3 regions of the Streptomyces sp. NBC_01176 genome follow, and region 3 is predicted to be linked to each of the others. Evidence: riboswitches for the same ligand, from Rfam matches in the RefSeq annotation. Region 3 holds a riboswitch; each other region holds the start of a gene.
What was found. A riboswitch is a leader RNA that binds a small molecule or an ion and turns the genes downstream of it on or off. The one in region 3 is predicted to bind thiamine pyrophosphate.
Positions count from the first base shown of each region.

Region 1: it holds a riboswitch for thiamine pyrophosphate, as region 3 does, so the genes downstream of both, OG199_RS13780 (thiamine ABC transporter substrate binding subunit) here and OG199_RS08305 (purine-cytosine permease family protein) in region 3, are expected to answer to the same signal.
Region 2: it holds a riboswitch for thiamine pyrophosphate, as region 3 does, so the genes downstream of both, thiO (glycine oxidase ThiO) here and OG199_RS08305 (purine-cytosine permease family protein) in region 3, are expected to answer to the same signal.

Region 1 is NZ_CP108600.1:3,266,909-3,272,166, reverse strand. Features, by position in the region: gene OG199_RS13795 (hypothetical protein) at 1-66, opposite strand, end outside; gene OG199_RS13790 (DUF6928 family protein) at 315-1,073, opposite strand; gene rlmN (23S rRNA (adenine(2503)-C(2))-methyltransferase RlmN) at 1,281-2,387, shown strand; TPP riboswitch at 2,427-2,545, shown strand; gene OG199_RS13780 (thiamine ABC transporter substrate binding subunit) at 2,623-3,717, shown strand; gene OG199_RS13775 (ABC transporter permease) at 3,693-5,258, shown strand, end outside.
Region 2 is NZ_CP108600.1:6,943,617-6,948,874, forward strand. Features, by position in the region: gene OG199_RS30025 (thiazole synthase) at 1-725, opposite strand, end outside; gene thiS (sulfur carrier protein ThiS) at 729-929, opposite strand; gene thiO (glycine oxidase ThiO) at 926-2,104, opposite strand; TPP riboswitch at 2,102-2,213, opposite strand; gene OG199_RS30040 (hypothetical protein) at 2,266-2,649, shown strand; gene OG199_RS30045 (FAD-dependent oxidoreductase) at 2,726-3,958, shown strand; gene OG199_RS30050 (Rv2175c family DNA-binding protein) at 4,563-4,928, shown strand; gene thiE (thiamine phosphate synthase) at 5,023-5,258, shown strand, end outside.
Region 3 is NZ_CP108600.1:1,977,218-1,982,475, forward strand. Features, by position in the region: gene OG199_RS08295 (ArgE/DapE family deacylase) at 1-422, shown strand, start outside; gene thiD (bifunctional hydroxymethylpyrimidine kinase/phosphomethylpyrimidine kinase) at 452-1,264, opposite strand; gene OG199_RS08305 (purine-cytosine permease family protein) at 1,370-2,764, opposite strand; TPP riboswitch at 2,754-2,848, opposite strand; gene OG199_RS08310 (maleylacetate reductase) at 3,069-4,175, opposite strand; gene OG199_RS08315 (type III PLP-dependent enzyme) at 4,270-5,258, opposite strand, start outside.

The DNA of each region.
Region 1 (5,258 bases), 1.3 Mb from region 3:
GGCGTCGGGGACGAAGCAGATCTCGTAATCGTCACGTCGGACGCGGTAGAACGCTCCGTCCCACACTGGGGGTGGCCCCCTTCACAACGGGCTGGTGCTGCGGGCCGGCCGACGCAGGCAGTACGGATCGTAAGGCAGCCTTCAGTGCTCCCGCACCGGTGTTTCGCGCACGCGAGGAGCGGCAGTCGCGAGTGTTCAACCGCATGACAACGCCGACGGACCGCGGCGTCTGCGGCCTGTCAGCGCAGGTGAGGAGCACACCGGGCCAAGGCTGAGCACGGGCCCGCGCTGCTTCGGGACGAAGCGGTCGTGGGCTACAGGCCGTCGCGCTCGATCAGCGAGCCATCGGGGCCCAGCGTGTAGAAGCGCGGCGACCCCATGGTTTCCATGATCTTTTTCAACTTCGCTTCTTCCTCCGCAGGGTCAGGCCCGTGAGGGTCCCGCACGTGGAATCCGTGGAGGTCGATGCCGTATGCGTTGATGTCGTCAGGTTCGGGGCGGCCCTCCTGGACGAAGCCGCAGAGTGCGCGGAGGGCATCTTCGCCTAGGTCCAACGGGTGGAAGGGCAGCGGGTACGGCTCTTCGTCCTCGTCGGGCCAGGGGGCGATGTCCGCGGGGCGGTCGCCGGCCCAGTAGGGCAGCTCGAAGGGGAGCGGTTCGCCGAGGTTCTCGATGATGCCGCTGTCCGGCGACAGGCTCAGGGAGCGGACCAGGCGCCCGTCCTCCCACACCGCGAACGCGAGCCAGTCGACGACGCTGTGCATGGCGTGCAGGACGAGCCGTCGGCCGGCGCTCGCCGCGACGAGGTGCTCGGGAAGCTGGGACGGGAAGTCGATCATCACCCGTTGGTCGCAGACGATCTCCACGCCCGGTCGGCTCGCTGCGTACGCCGTGTCTTTCGGCGGGTACACGCCGCCCCCCAGCGTCGAGCCGGGGAGCTGTTCGATCTCCCAGCCCGGGTAAAGGCGCCGCATCATCTCGGACGTCCGCGCCAGGTCCGCCGCCCCCGCCTGCCGCAGCAGGGCCGGCACCTCGCCGTTTGCGTAGATGAGCAGTCCCGTTTTGGCTCCCATGGCCCCTCCCCGATGAGTCGCGCTCGATGGTCGTCGCACCATAGCCACCGGCACTGACATCGCCACGAGGGTCCGACCGAGGACCGTGCTGGGCCGTCCCTGGGCCGTGCGAGGTCGACCAAAGCTGACAGGCGGCACCCGTGGGTGACCACCCCCACCCCGCTCTGGCCTGGGCTCCCCGAGTTGATCTGCGACACTGGAAGGGTTATGCCGAAGCCCGGAGAACTCACATTCGTCGCCCCCCGCGGAGCCAAGAAGCCGCCGCGGCACCTTGCCGACCTCACGCCCGCCGAGCGTAAGGAGGCCGTTGCCGCGATCGGGGAGAAGCCGTTTCGCGCCAAGCAGCTCTCGCAGCACTACTTCGCGCGGTTCGCGCACGATCCCGCGGAGTGGACGGACATCCCGGCCGCCGCGCGCGGCAAGCTCCAGGAAGCGCTGCTTCCCGAGCTGATGACCGTCGTGCGGCATCTGTCGACCGACCAGGAGACCACGCGCAAGACCCTGTGGCGGCTCTTCGACGGCACGCTCGTCGAGTCCGTGCTGATGCGCTACCCGGACCGGGTGACCATGTGCATCAGCTCCCAGGCGGGGTGCGGGATGAACTGCCCGTTCTGTGCCACCGGCCAGGCCGGGCTCGACCGGAACCTGTCGACCGGCGAGATCGTGCACCAGATCGTGGACGGCATGCGGGCGCTGCGGGACGGGGAGATCCCCGGGGGCCCGGCGCGGCTGAGCAACATCGTCTTCATGGGTATGGGAGAGCCGCTCGCCAACTACAAGCGGGTCGTGGGCGCCATCCGCGCGCTCACCGACCCCGAGCCGGACGGCGTCGGACTCTCCCAGCGCGGCATCACCGTGTCGACGGTCGGACTGGTCCCGGCCATCCACCGGTTCTCCGACGAGGGCTTCAAGTGCCGCCTCGCCATCTCCCTGCACGCGCCGGACGACGAGCTGCGCGACACCCTCGTCCCCGTGAACACACGGTGGAAGGTGCGGGAGGTGCTCGACGCGGGCTGGGAGTACGCGGCCAAGTCGGGGCGCCGGCTCTCCATCGAGTACGCCCTCATCCGGGACATCAACGACCAGGCGTGGCGCGGTGACCGGCTCGGGCGGCTGCTCAGGGGCAAGCCCGTGCACGTCAACCTCATCCCGCTGAACCCGACCCCGGGCTCGAAGTGGACCGCCTCGCGGCCCGAGGACGAGAAGGCGTTCGTCGAGGCCATCGCGGCCCACGGCGTGCCGGTCACCGTCCGGGACACCCGGGGCCAGGAGATCGACGGGGCGTGCGGCCAGCTCGCGGCGACCGAGCGGTAGTCTGACCCGGCACGTACATTTTCATATTCCGACATCTTCATATTCCGACAGGGGAGCGCCACAGCGCTGAGAGTGCGGCAGCCGGAGCACCGGTGGGCCGCAGACCCTCTGAACCTCGCCCAGGTCATTCTGGGTAGGAAGTTCGGGCATCACTCAAGCTGTTGCGCCCTGCCCGGGAACCGCCGAGTTCCCGGGCAGGGCCGCGTCTCTTCCTGGTCACCCCAGGAGGAATCCAGTGAGCACCAAAGTGAGCACCAAGAGGCGGACGACCGCGGCCCTGGTCGTCGCACTGGGTCTCGTCACGCTGTCCGCGTGCGGCTCGTCCGGTTCCGGCGACAAGGCCGCCGACTCCAGGACCGTGACCCTCGTCAGCCACGACTCCTTCGCCTACTCCAAGAGCGTGCTGCACGCCTTCGAGCAGGAGTCGGGTTACAAGGTCAGGATCCTCAAGGACGGCGACGCCGGCCAGGCCGTCAACAAGGCCATCCTGACCAAGGACAACCCGCAGGGCGACGTCTTCTTCGGCGTCGACAACACCCTGCTCTCCCGGGCGCTCGACAACGGGCTGTTCCAGCCGTACGAGCCCAAGGGCTCCGACCAGATCGTCCAGCGCTACCGGGTCGACCAGGAGAAGCACCGGGTCACGCCCATCGACTCCGGCGACATCTGCGTCAACTACGACAAGGCCTACTTCAGCAAGCACGAGCTGGCCCCGCCCACCTCCTTCGACGACCTGATCAAGCCCGCGTACAGGAACCTCCTCGTCACCGAGAACGCGTCCACGTCCTCGCCCGGCCTCGGTTTCCTGCTCGGCACCGCCGCGAAGTACGGGGACGCCGGGTGGCAGGGCTACTGGAAGAAGCTCAAGGCCAACGGCGTGAAGGTGGTCGACGGCTGGGAGCAGGCCTACAACGACGAGTTCTCGGGCTCCGCGGGCGGCAAGAAGGCCAAGGCCGACCGGCCGCTGGTCGTCTCGTACGCCTCCTCGCCGCCCGCCGAGGTGGTCTACGCCGACCCGAAGCCGAAGACCGCGCCGACCGGGGTCGCGAACGGCACCTGCTTCCGCCAGGTCGAGTACGCGGGGCTGCTGGACAACGCGAAGAACACGAAGGGCGGCAAGGCGCTCCTCGACTTCCTCATCAGCCTCAGGTTCCAGGAGGACATGCCGCTGAACATGTTCGTGTACCCGGTGCGTGAGACCGCGAAGGTGCCCGAGGTGTTCGTGAAGTTCGGCCCGCAGGCCGCGCACCCCGAGACCCTGGCCCCCGCCGAGATCGCCAAGAACCGTGACCAGTGGGTCAAGTCGTGGACCTCGCTCGTACTGAAGTAGCCGAGGCGGCGCCCAGGAGGCGTGGGAGCGCGACGCGGCTGTGGCTCATGGCCCTGCCGGTCGTGTTCTTCGCCGTCTTCTTCGCCTACCCCGTCGCGGCGATCGTGGCCCGCGGTCTCGAGGTCGACGGGGTCTGGCGGCTCGGACGGATCGGCGAGGTGCTCGGCCAGGCCGACATCCGGCACGTGCTGTGGTTCACCACCTGGCAGGCGCTCGCCTCGACAGCGCTCACGCTGCTGATCGCGCTCCCCGGCGCGTATGTCTTCGCGCGCTTCGACTTCCGGGGCAAGCAGGTGCTGCGCGCGGTGGTGACCGTCCCGTTCGTACTGCCCACCGTCGTCGTCGGCACGGCGTTCCTGGCGCTCATCGGCCGCGGGGGACTCCTGGACGGCCTGTGGGGCGTCCGGCTCGACACCACCGTCTGGGCGATCCTGCTCGCGCACGTCTTCTTCAACTACGCGGTGGTCGTCCGCACGGTCGGCGGGCTCTGGTCGCAGCTCGACCCGCGCCAGGAGGAGGCCGCGCGCATGCTCGGCGCTTCCCGGTTCGCGGCCTGGCGCACGGTGACGCTGCCGGCCCTGAGCCCGGCCGTCGCCGCCGCCGCGCTCATGGTCTTTCTCTTCACCTTCACCTCGTTCGGGGTGGTCCAGATCCTCGGCGGGCCGACCTTCTCCACCCTCGAGGTCGAGATCTACCGGCAGACCTCGGAGATCTTCGACCTCGCGACGGCGGCGGTGCTGACGATCATCCAGTTCGTGGCCGTCGGCGCGATCCTCGCCGTCCACGCCGCGACCGTACGCCGCCGGGAGACCGCCCTGCGTCTGGTGGCCCCGGAGACGACCGCCCGCCGGCCGCGCGGGGCCGGGCAGTGGGCACTGCTCACGGGAGTGCTCGCGAGCATCGCCGTCCTGCTCGTGCTGCCGCTCGGAGTCCTGGTCCAGCGATCCCTGGACACCCCCGGCGGCTTCGGACTCGGCTACTACAGGGCGCTCGCCTCCGACGACGGCGGCATCTTCCTGGTGGCCCCGATCGAGGCGATCGGCAACTCGCTGGAGTACGCGCTCGCCGCCACCGCGATCGCCGTGGTCATCGGAGGTCTGGCGGCCGCCGCTCTCACCGGCCGCGCCGGTCGGCTCGTACGGGGTTTCGACGCACTGCTGATGCTGCCGCTCGGTGTGTCCGCCGTGACCGTCGGTTTCGGGTTCCTGATCGCGCTGGACGAGCCGCCCCTCGACCTCAGGAGCAGCTGGATCCTGGTGCCGCTCGCGCAGGCGCTGGTGGGCGTCCCCTTCGTCGTACGGACGATGCTGCCCGTGCTGCGGGCCGTGGACGGACGGCTGCGGGAGGCGGCGTCGGTGCTCGGGGCCTCGCCGTGGCGGGTGTGGCGGGAGGTCGATCTGCCGATGGTGCGACGGGCGCTGCTGATCGCGGCGGGGTTCGCCTTCGCCGTGTCGCTCGGTGAGTTCGGGGCGACCGTCTTCATCGCGCGCCCCGACAACCCGACGCTGCCGGTCGCGGTCGCGCGGCTGCTCGGGCGCGCC
Region 2 (5,258 bases), 5.0 Mb from region 3:
CGCCGGGGAATCCGCCCCGCACGCCGCGCGAGACGCCCCGCCTCCACGGCGTGCCTCATGCCCTCGGCCATCAGCACCGGCTCCTGCGCCCGTGTCACGGCCGAGGCGAGCATCACACCGGCACACCCCAGCTCCATCGCCAGCGCCGCGTCCGACGCCGTACCGGCCCCCGCGTCCAGGATCACCGGCACGCGCGCGTGCTCCACGATCAGCTCGAAGTTGTGCGGGTTGCGGATCCCCAGGCCCGAACCGATGGGTGAGCCGAGCGGCATGACCGCCGCGCACCCGACATCCTCCAGCTTCCGCGCGAGCACGGGGTCGTCGTTCGTGTACGGCAGCACCGTGAAGCCGTCGTCGACCAGCGTCTCCGCGGCGTCGAGCAGCTCGATCGGGTCGGGCAGCAGGGTGCGCTCGTCGGCGATGACCTCCAGCTTGACCAGATCGGTGCCGAGCGCCTCCCGAGCGAGCCGCGCGGTCAGCACGGCCTCGCCCGCGGTGAAGCACCCCGCCGTGTTCGGCAGGACGCGGATGCCGAGCCGGTCGAGCACGGACAGGACGGAGCCGTGCGCCGCGGGATCCACCCGGCGCAGCGCGACCGTCGTCAGCTCCGTCCCGGACGCCACGAGCGACCGCTCCAGCACGTCGAGACTGGGCGCACCCCCCGTACCCATGATCAGCCGGGACGTGAAGGACGTACCTCCGAGGACGAACGGATCGTCGGCCATGGGTCAGCCTCCTTGGACAGCGGTGAGGACTTCGACACGGTCTCCCTCGCGCAGGGACGTGGACGACCACTGGGTGCGCGGGACGACCGTCTCGTTGAGCGCGGCCGCGACGCCGGAGGGCGCCGCCGTGAGCGTGGCGACGAGCGTGTCGAGGGCGGTGCCCGCGGCGACGAGCCGGCGCTCGCCGTTGACGAGGATGTTCATACGGGCTGCTCCGTGCGTGTCGGGCTGAACCGGTGGGGAGTGAAGGGGCGCGCTTCCTCGGGGAGCTCCCCCGAGGCGAGGACGTGCGCCATGACGTCCCCGGTGACGGGAGTGAGCAGGACGCCGTTGCGGTGGTGGCCGGTGGCCAGCAGCAGTCCGTCGAGCCCGGTCGGGCCGAGCAGCGGAGCGTTGTCGGGCGAGCCGGGGCGCAGTCCGGCCCGGGTCTCGGTCAGCGGCAGTTCGGTGATCCCGGGCACCAGCTCATGGGCGTCGCGCAGCAGCTCGTACACCCCGCCCGCGGTCACCGTGGTGTCCCAGCCCAGCTCCTCGCTGGTCGCGCCGACGACGAGCTCGCCGCTCTCGCGCGGCACCAGATAGACCTGGCTGCCGCGGACCACGGCCCGCACGGTGCGGCTCAGGAAGGGCGCGTACCGCTTCGGCACGGTCAGCCGCAGCACCTGCCCCTTCACCGGGCGGACGGGCGGCCTCACGTCGTCGGGCACGCCCTCGAGTCTCCCGCTGAGGCTGCCCGCGGCCAGCACCACCTGCGTCGCCTCCAGCCGGTCGCCGCCCGCGGTGACGACCCCGGTGGCCCGCTCCCGGACCACGGTCAGCCGCTCCGCCCAGGTCCTGTGGAACACCACTCCGGCTCGCTCACACGCAGTGACCAGGGCCTTCGCGAGGCGGCGCGGGTCGATCTGGTGGTCGCCGTCGACGCGCAGACCACCACGGACACCCGGCGCGAGCATCGGCTCCAGCCGGCGGCACTCCCGGCCGCTGAGCCACTCCGAGTCGAGCCCCGAACGGTTCTGCAGGGCATGCAGTTCACGCAGATGGGCGCGGTCGTCGGAGTCCAGGGCGACGGCCAGCGTGCCGCACCGGCGATAACCGAGGTCCTGGCCCGCCGCCTCGGTGAGCTCGGCGACGAAGTCCGGATAGCGGCGCGCGGAGGCGAGGTTCAGGCCCAGCAGGGTCTGCTCGCCGTAGTGCAGCTCGGTGACGGCCGCGAGCATTCCGGCGGCGACCTGTGCGGCCCCGCCGCCCGGTTCCGGGTCCACGACCGCCGTGGTGAACCCGCGCTGGGCGGCCCGCCACGCCGTGACCAGGCCGATGATCCCGCCGCCCACCACCAGGACGTCGGACGTGACGGACCTCTCCGCCGGTGTATGCGACATGGGCGTCCAGCCCCTCCCTTCGCCGGCATGACCCGGATCAGGTTCGTACGGTCGGAGGCCGCCAGCCTCCCTCTCAGCCCGGTGCGTCCGGGCTCCCGCGAGTGCTCTACGTTGACCACCCTAGCTCGCTGCCGCGGGCCTCAGTAAGGGAGCCTCCGCCCATGGCCCGTTCGCTCGACGGCCTCGTCCTCGCCCCGGTAGCCGACCAGGCGCCGGGCCAGGTCGGGACCGGCACCCGGTTCACGTACCACGAGAAGGACGGCGAGATCTGGGCCGAGTACGCGGGTGGCGACATCGTCCGCGGCCGTCTCCTGGGGACCCGGGAGGGCGACCGCCTCGACTTCCGGTACGTACAGCTGGGACGCGACGGCACCACGTCCGGCGGGCACTGCGTGTCGGACGTGGTGGAGCTCTCCGACGGCCGGCTGCGGCTGGAGGAGACCTGGGAGTGGGAGTCGCGGACGGGCAGCGGGACGAGCGTGGTGGAACAGGGCGAACCCCTCGTAGGCCCCGCACAGGCCGCCCGCGTCGAACGGTCCGGCTGACACCGAGTCGCATTGTGGAACAGGTCACTGAGCACGTCCGCTGACTGACGGATTGTCAGGTGTCTATGGTGATCAGGTGAGCGAGCAGACGCAGGGGCAAGCGCAGGGGCCTACGGCACGCCGGGTCGTCATCGCGGGCGCGGGCATGGCCGGCGTACAGACCGCGGTCGCCCTGCGCGAACAGGGCTTCACCGGCGGAGTGACACTGATCGGCGCCGAGCCGCACCAGCCGTACGACCGGCCGCCGTTGTCCAAGGCGGTGCTGCTCGGCAAGGCCGAGCACTCCGCCTTCGACATCGACTTCGAGGCACTGGGCATCGAACTGAAGCTCGGCTGCGAGGCGCTGGGCCTGCGCCCCGGGGACCACGAGCTGGACACCGGCACGGGACCGGTGCCCTACGACGTCCTGGTCCTGGCGACCGGCGCGGAACCGATCCAGCTCCCCGGCGCGCAGGGCATGCCCGGCGTCCACCTCCTGCGCACCCTGGACGACGCCGAACGGCTGCGCCCGGTGCTCGCCCGGCAGCACGACATCGTGGTGGTCGGGGCGGGCTGGATCGGCGCGGAGTTCGCGACGGCGGCGCGCGAGGCCGGGTGCGCGGTGACGGTCGTCGAGGCCGCCGACCGGCCACTGGCCGGGGCGCTGCCCGCGGAGGTGGCCGCGCCGATGGCCGCCTGGTACGCGGACAGCGGGGCCTCGCTGCGCACCCACGCGCGCGTGGAGCGCGTCGAGCCCGGCGCCGTGGTGCTCGACGACGGGTCCCGGGTGCCCGCGGGCGCCGTGGTCGTCGGCATCGGCGCCCGGCCCGCCACCGCCTGGCTGGCCGGCTCCGGCATCGAGCTCGGCGCCCACCGCGAGGTCGTGGCCGACAGCCACCTGCGCACCTCCCTGCCGGACGTCTACGCGGTCGGCGACTGCGCCTCCTTCCCCTCGGGCCGGTACGAGGAGCGCCTTCTCGTCCACCACTGGGACAACGCCCTGCAGGGACCGCGCACGGTGGCGGCGAACATCATCGGCGAGGCCCCGGCGGCGTACGACCCGGTTCCGTACTTCTGGTCCGAGCAGTTCGGCCGTTTCGTCCAGTACGTCGGCCACCACGCGCCCGCCGACACGACCGTCTGGCGCGGCGACTCCTCGGGCGCCGCCTGGACGGTCTGCTGGCTGCGCGACTCCCGCCTCGTCGCCCTCCTGGCGGTGGGCCGCCCCCGCGACCTGGCCCAGGGGCGCCGTCTGATCGAGGCGGGCATGCCGCTGGACCCGGAGATCCTGTCGAATCCGTCCCGCCCTCTGAAGGACGCCATGGCCTGAGCGGGCTCCGACGCCTTCCGCTGGGGCGGGCGACGCCGAGGGGTCGGCCCTGGGCCGGTGGGGTCCCATGTCTGAGGGACGCCATGGTCTGAGCGGGTTCCGAGGCCTTCCGCTGGGGCGGGCGATGCCGAGGGGTCGGCCCAGGGCGTCTCCCGCTCGACGGGCGCCATGGTCTGAGCGGGTTCCGAGGTTTTCCTTCGGGTGGGCGACGCTGACGGGTCGGCGCATGGCCGGTGGGGTCTCCCGCCCGACGGGCGCCATGGTCTGAGCGGGTTCCGAGGTCGTCCTTCGGGTGGGCGCCGCTGACGGGTCGGCCCTGGGCCGGTGGGGTCTCCCGTCCGACGGGCGCCATGGTCTGAGCGGGTTCCGACGTCTTCCCTGGGGCGGGCGACGCCGAGGAGTCGGCCCCGGGCCGGGGGTTCCCTCGGTCGGCGGACCCCGGGCCGACCGGTTCCCTCTCCGGGCGGCGGCCCGGCCGCCGCCCGGCCCGCGCGGGTGCCGCCGCGCCGGAATTCGGCGGAATTCCGCGAGATTCACGCACTTCTGACGCGGGACGGGTGGCGCTCGGGTACCGAGTGTCAGTCCGGGATGGCAGGCTTGTCCCGTGACCGAGATTGACGCAAAGATCGATGCTCTCGTCCCCGCCTGGCTCACCCTCCCCGACATCGCCGAACAGTTCGGCGTCGAGGTGACGCGCGTCCGGCAGCTGGTCAAGGAAGGCCAGCTGATCGCCGTACGCCGTGGTGAGAACCGCGCGCTGCACGTCCCCGCCGCTTTCATCGACGAGGACAAGGTCGTCAAGGGCCTCACCGGCACCCTGACGCTCCTGCGGGACGACGGCTTCACCGACGAAGAGATGCTCGAGTGGCTCTTCACCTCCGACCCGACCCTGCCCGGCACCCCCGCGCAGGCGCTGAGCGAGAATCGCGGCACGGAGGTGAAGCGTCGCGCCCAGGCGCTCGCCGTCTGATCCGACAACACGTCCGGCGTACGGACCACGGCCGGCCCCGGACCACCCCGGCCGCCGTGGTCCGTACGCACCGCCGCACACGGGGGACCCACGCATGCCCGAGAACGCCGCCCGCCTCGCCGACGCCCGCGTCTATCTCTGCACGGACGCGCGCACGCGCCAGGGCGACCTCGCCGAGTTCCTGGACGCCGTTCTGGCGAGTGGCGTCGACATCGTGCAGCTGCGCGACAAGGGCATGGAGGCGGCCGAGGAACTGGAACACCTCCAGGTCTTCGCCGACGCCTGCGCCCGCCACGGCAAGCTCCTCGCGGTCAACGACCGGGCGGACGT
Region 3 (5,258 bases):
TCGTCGCCGACGGCCGGCTCGGGCTGCGGCTCGGCGAGGACCCGGACGCCGCGCGCGCCGCGTTCGAACGCTGTGTGGCGGAGGCGTGCGCGGCCGATCCGTGGCTGCGCGGGCATCCCGCGGTCGTCTCGTGGCCCGGCGGCCAGTTCACCAGCGGGCGGCTCCCGGCCGGCCATCCCCTGCGCGAGACGGTCGGCACCGCGCACGCCGACGTCACCGGCGCGCCCGGGGCCCGGGAACGCGGCGCCCCCTACGGGAGCGACCTGCGTCTCTATGCCGGGGCGGGCATACCGACACTCCAGTACGGCCCCGGGGACGTACGTCTGGCCCACGGCCCCGACGAGCACGTGTCCCTCGCGGAGACGGTCGCCGTCGCCCAGGCGCTGGTCCTGGCGACACTGCGCACCGTGGGAACCTGCTAGGAACACGGACCAGGGCCCCCGAGGAACGTTCAGCGCCCCGCGCGCATCCGCCAGCCGTGGTCGACCGGTCCGAGTCCGGAACCGAGCGGGAAGCCCGCCGCGATCGCGCCCGTGACGTACTCCTTGGCCCGCCGCACCGCCTCCGGCACCGCCCGCCCCCGCGCCAGCTCCACCGCGACGGCCGAGGCCAGGGTGCAGCCGGTGCCGTGGGTGTGGCGGTTGTCGTGGCGCGGGGCCCGCAACCAGTGCTGTTCGGCGCCGTCGGTCAGCAGGTCGACGGCCTCGCCGGGCAGATGGCCGCCCTTCACGAGGACCCAGCGGGGGCCGTAGGACAGCAGCCGTTCCGCGGCGCGGCCCATGTCCCGCTCGTCCGTCACCTCGATTCCCGTGAGCTCTGCGGTCTCGTCGAGATTCGGCGTGACCACCGTCGCGACCGGCAGCAGCGCGGCCCGTACGGCGTCCAGCGCGTCGTCGGCCAGCAGCCGGTCACCGTGCTTGGAGACGCTCACCGGATCCACCACCACGGGCGCGGCGACGTCCGACAGCAGCTCGGCGACGGTCTCGACGAGCAGCACGGAGCCGAGCATGCCGGTCTTCACCGCCTGCACCCCGATGTCGTCCACGACGCTGCGGTACTGCGCGCGCACCGCCTCCGCGGGAAGTTCCCAGGCTCCCTGCACACCGAGGGAGTTCTGCGCGGTGACCGCGGTCAGCACGCTCATCCCGTGCGCGCCGAGCGCCAGCATGGTCTTGAGGTCGGCCTGGATGCCGGCGCCGCCACCCGAGTCCGAACCGGCGACGGTCAGGACGCGGGGCGGGGCGGCGGGCGTGTTCGAGGACATGACGGGTTCGCTCCGTACGAGAGACGAGACGGATGAGGCGGGCGGGTGAGGCGGGACGGGTGAGGGGTGCGGGACGACAGGGCCCGTGGCCGGCCGCGGCCGTGGTCAGCGACGCAGCCGCAGCGGCGCGTACACCGCGAGGGCCGCGAGGAACGCCACCCCGTAGGCGAGGTCCGCTCCGTGCAGGGCGCGGGCGACCGGACCGACGTACAGGCTGGTGCTCATGAACGGCACCGCCGCGGCGAAGGCGCCGACGAACGCCACCAGCGCGGGCCACCACGGCTGCGGGCGGGCGCTCTCGGCGGACAGGTCGATCGGTGCGCCGGCGCGCGCCCTGGCCCGGACGAGCCAGTCGACGGCGACGATCGCGACGAACCCGGGGATCCAGTAGCCGACGAGCAGCAGCACGTTCTGGAACCGGGTCGTGGTGTCGGCGGCGTGCATCCAGAGCACCAGCGGGAAGCCGAGGACGGCCGCCAGCGCGGCGGCGGCCGGGCGCGGCAGGCGTACGCCCATGGTCTGCAGGGCGAGCGAGCCGCTGTAGTCGTTCATGGCGTTGCTGCTCAGCGCGGCCAGGGCCACGGCGAGCAGCCCGAAGGCGCCGAGGACACCGCCGCCGAGCAGGGTGTCGACGCCGCGGGCGGTCTGGTCGGTGAAGACGGAGGCGCCCCACAGGCCGAGCGCCTGGACGGCCACGAAGGACACACTGACACCGGCGAGCGTGCACCAGAACATGCGCGGCCGGGATGCCGTGCGCGGCAGATAACGGCTGAAGTCGCTGGCGTAGGGGGCCCAGGACAGCGCCAGGCTGAGGGCGATGGTGCAGGTCAGGACGAACGCCCCGGCCCGGTCGGCGCCGTGCGCGGAGGCGGTGGCGGCGGGGTGGTCGCCGTTCAGGAGCTTCACCGTCAGCGCGGCGAAGGCGGCGGCGAGGGCGAACGTCATCACGGTCTGGAGCCGGTGGATCACCTCGTACCCGAGGACGCCGAGCGCTCCCTGCGCGCCCATCATGACCAGCACTCCCAGCCAGAACGGCCAGCCGCACAGCTGGGCCAGCGCGTCCCCGCCGAACAGGCCGATCAGGGCGTCCCAGGCGATCGAGGACAGCCACTGGAGCGCACCCGGCACCAGCACGGCCCGCCCGAACGCGAGCCGGGCGAGCGGCAGCTGTCCGGCGCCGGTCTGGCTGCCCCAGGTGCCGAGGTACGCCGTCGGCACCGCGCCCAGCAGGGTGCCCAGCACGACGGCGGTCAGCGCGGTGGAGAAGTCCAGGCCGAGCGCGACGCCCACGGTGCCGGTGAAGACACCGGTCATCGTCAGGTTGGGGGCGAACCACACGGTGAACAGGCGGCCGGGGCCGCCGTAGCGGTGGTCCTCCGGCACCGGGGCGATGCCGCGCGCCTCGACGCGCAGATCGCCGGGAGCCTCGGGCATCCGCCCGTCGAAGACGCCCTGCGGGCCCCCGACGGCCACTTCACCACGGGCATACGGCAACGACATGAGACATCCCTCCGCCAGTCCTAACTGGTTCAGGTTCGACGGGTGTGATCTCAGCCCTCGTGCGGGGCACCCCGTGTCCGGTTCGGCGTCAGGATAGCCCGGTCCGCGCGTTCGTCCCAGGCAGGGTGCGCACCGACCGTGCGCGTGGGAGCGCGGGGCCGGCGAATCGGCGCGGGGTCCGCGGGGTCCGCGGGGTCCGCGGGGTTCGTCGGGTGCGCGGGGTGCGCGGGGTGCGCGGGGTGCGCGGGGTGCGCGGGGTGCGCGGGGTCGATGCGTGGTGGACGGCGGGCGATGCGCCGCGGCGCTAGGAGCCGACGCGCGGCTCCCAGCCCTCGTACGCCGCTGTCAGCAGGCCCAGCACGCCGTGCGCGGTGACCTCGCGCGGGTTCGGGTATGCCTGGCCGGCGACCTGTGCTGCGGCCACCGCCAAGTCGGCCTCCTCCAGGCCGAGTTCGGCGAGGGTACGGGGTGCGCCCAGACCTCCGGCGAACTCCCGCAGGGCGCGGGGGACGTCGTCCGTGCCGAGCACCCGGGACAGAGTGGCGATCGCCCGGGGCGCGGCGGGCGCGTTGTAGGCGAGGGCGTAGGGCAGGACCACGGTGTGCGTCTCGGCGTGCGGCAGGCCGAAGGTGCCGCCGAGGACGTGGCACAGCTTGTGGTGCAGGCCCATGGTGGTCGCGCCGAGGCAGGCGCCGCACAGCCACGCGCCGTACAGGGCGCGGCTGCGCGCGTCGAGGTCGCCGGGGTCGGCGGCCACGTCCGGCAGGGCGCCCGTCATCGCCCGGACGCCCTCCCCGGCCATGAGGGAGACGAGGGGCGAGGCATCGGGCGCGTACAGGGCTTCGACGGCGTGCGCGAGGGCGTTGACGCCGCTGGTCACGGAGAGGGGGACGGGGAGACCGAGGGTGAGCTCGGGATCGTAGACGACGCTTCGGGGCTGGACGACGAGGTCGCGTCCGGTGCGCTTGGCGCCGTCTTCGGTCAGGCCCCACACCGAGGTCATCTCGGAGCCGGAGTAGGTGGACGGTACGGCGATCAGCGGCAGCCCGGTGCGCAGCGCGATCGCCTTGCCGAGGCCGATCGCGGAGCCGCCCCCGACCGCCACACAACCGTCGGCGCGCATCTCGCGGGCCACCTCGACGGCCTGGGCGGCGACCTCGGCGGGTACGTGCATCCGGGCCTCGGCGTGCAGCCCCGCGCACTGGCCGCCCAGCGCGTCGGCGACCGCCCGTGCGGTGGCCTCGCCCCGGCCGCCGCAGACCACCAGCACCCTGTGCAGACCGAGCCGGGCGACCTCGCCGGGGGTCGCGGACACGGCGGCGCCGGGCCGGAAGACGACCCGGCCGGGCCGGGTCTCGTACGAGAAGTCGAGCGGGTTGTCTGTCGTGAAGTCGGTCGGTTCGACGGTCATGCCACTCTCCTGGTCCGGCACACGATCCTGCCAGGCGTGTCCGAGGATGCGCCGCCGCGCTCCCGACGGCAACTCCTGGTGTTCGGTCGCACGGTCATCGGGACCGGTCGCCGCCGGCGCCCGCGTCCAGGAAGTGGAACCCGGGTTCCGGATAGCGCGCGGGGGCCGGGTGCGGGGCGGACGAGATGTAGGCGCCCGCGAGGGAGAACACCACGCGGTCGCCGGCCCGCAGTCCCTGCGCCCGGACGTCGCGGACCAGGACGTCCTTCGGCGTGCTCAGCTGGCCGGTGAGGGTGGCGCGCTCCCTCCGCACCACGGGACGCGGCCAGGAGTACGGCCACGGCTCCACTTCGAGAACGGACCAGGGCTGGTCGTGCCGCCCGTTCACCGGGGTGCTCAGGTGGACGGCGCCGCCGCGGATGACGGCGAAGTCCTCGCTGGAGCCGTGCTCGACGTCCAGTACCTCGCTCGCGTACCAGCCGCAGTACGCGGTCAGCGCGCGGCCGGGCTCGATCCGCAGCGTCAGTTCCGGGTGGGCCGCGGCGAGTCGGGCGAGGCCCTCGCCGTAGGCGTGCCAGTCGAAGCGGCGCTCGGGGCGGTCGTAGTCCACCGCCATGCCGCCCCCGAGGTCCACCTCGGTGAGCTGAAGGCCGTTCCGGGCGGCCAGTTCCAGGGTCCAGGCGACGACGGACTCGGCCAGCGCCACATGCTCCTCGGCGTGCACCCCGTTGGCCAAGTGGGCGTGGACACCGCGCAGTTCGAGGCTCGGATAACTGCCGTCCGTGAGCAGGCCGACGATCACGTCGGCACGGGCCGGATCGAGGCCGGAGGGGGTGGCGGACCCGCCGCCGTCCGCCGCGAGGAGGCCGTCAACCGGGAGGTCGAACCGGAGCAGCACCGCCACCCGGCGGTCCGGAGCGTGCCGCTGGGCCAGCCCGGCCAGCATGTACAGCTCGTACTCGCTCTCGACCTGGAAGCGTGTCACGCCCCGCTCCAGCGCGTCCGCCAGCTCCGTCGGGGTCTTCTCCGTGCCTCCGAAGACCCGCGGGCGGTCCACGGCGGCCTCGGCGACATGGTCCAGTT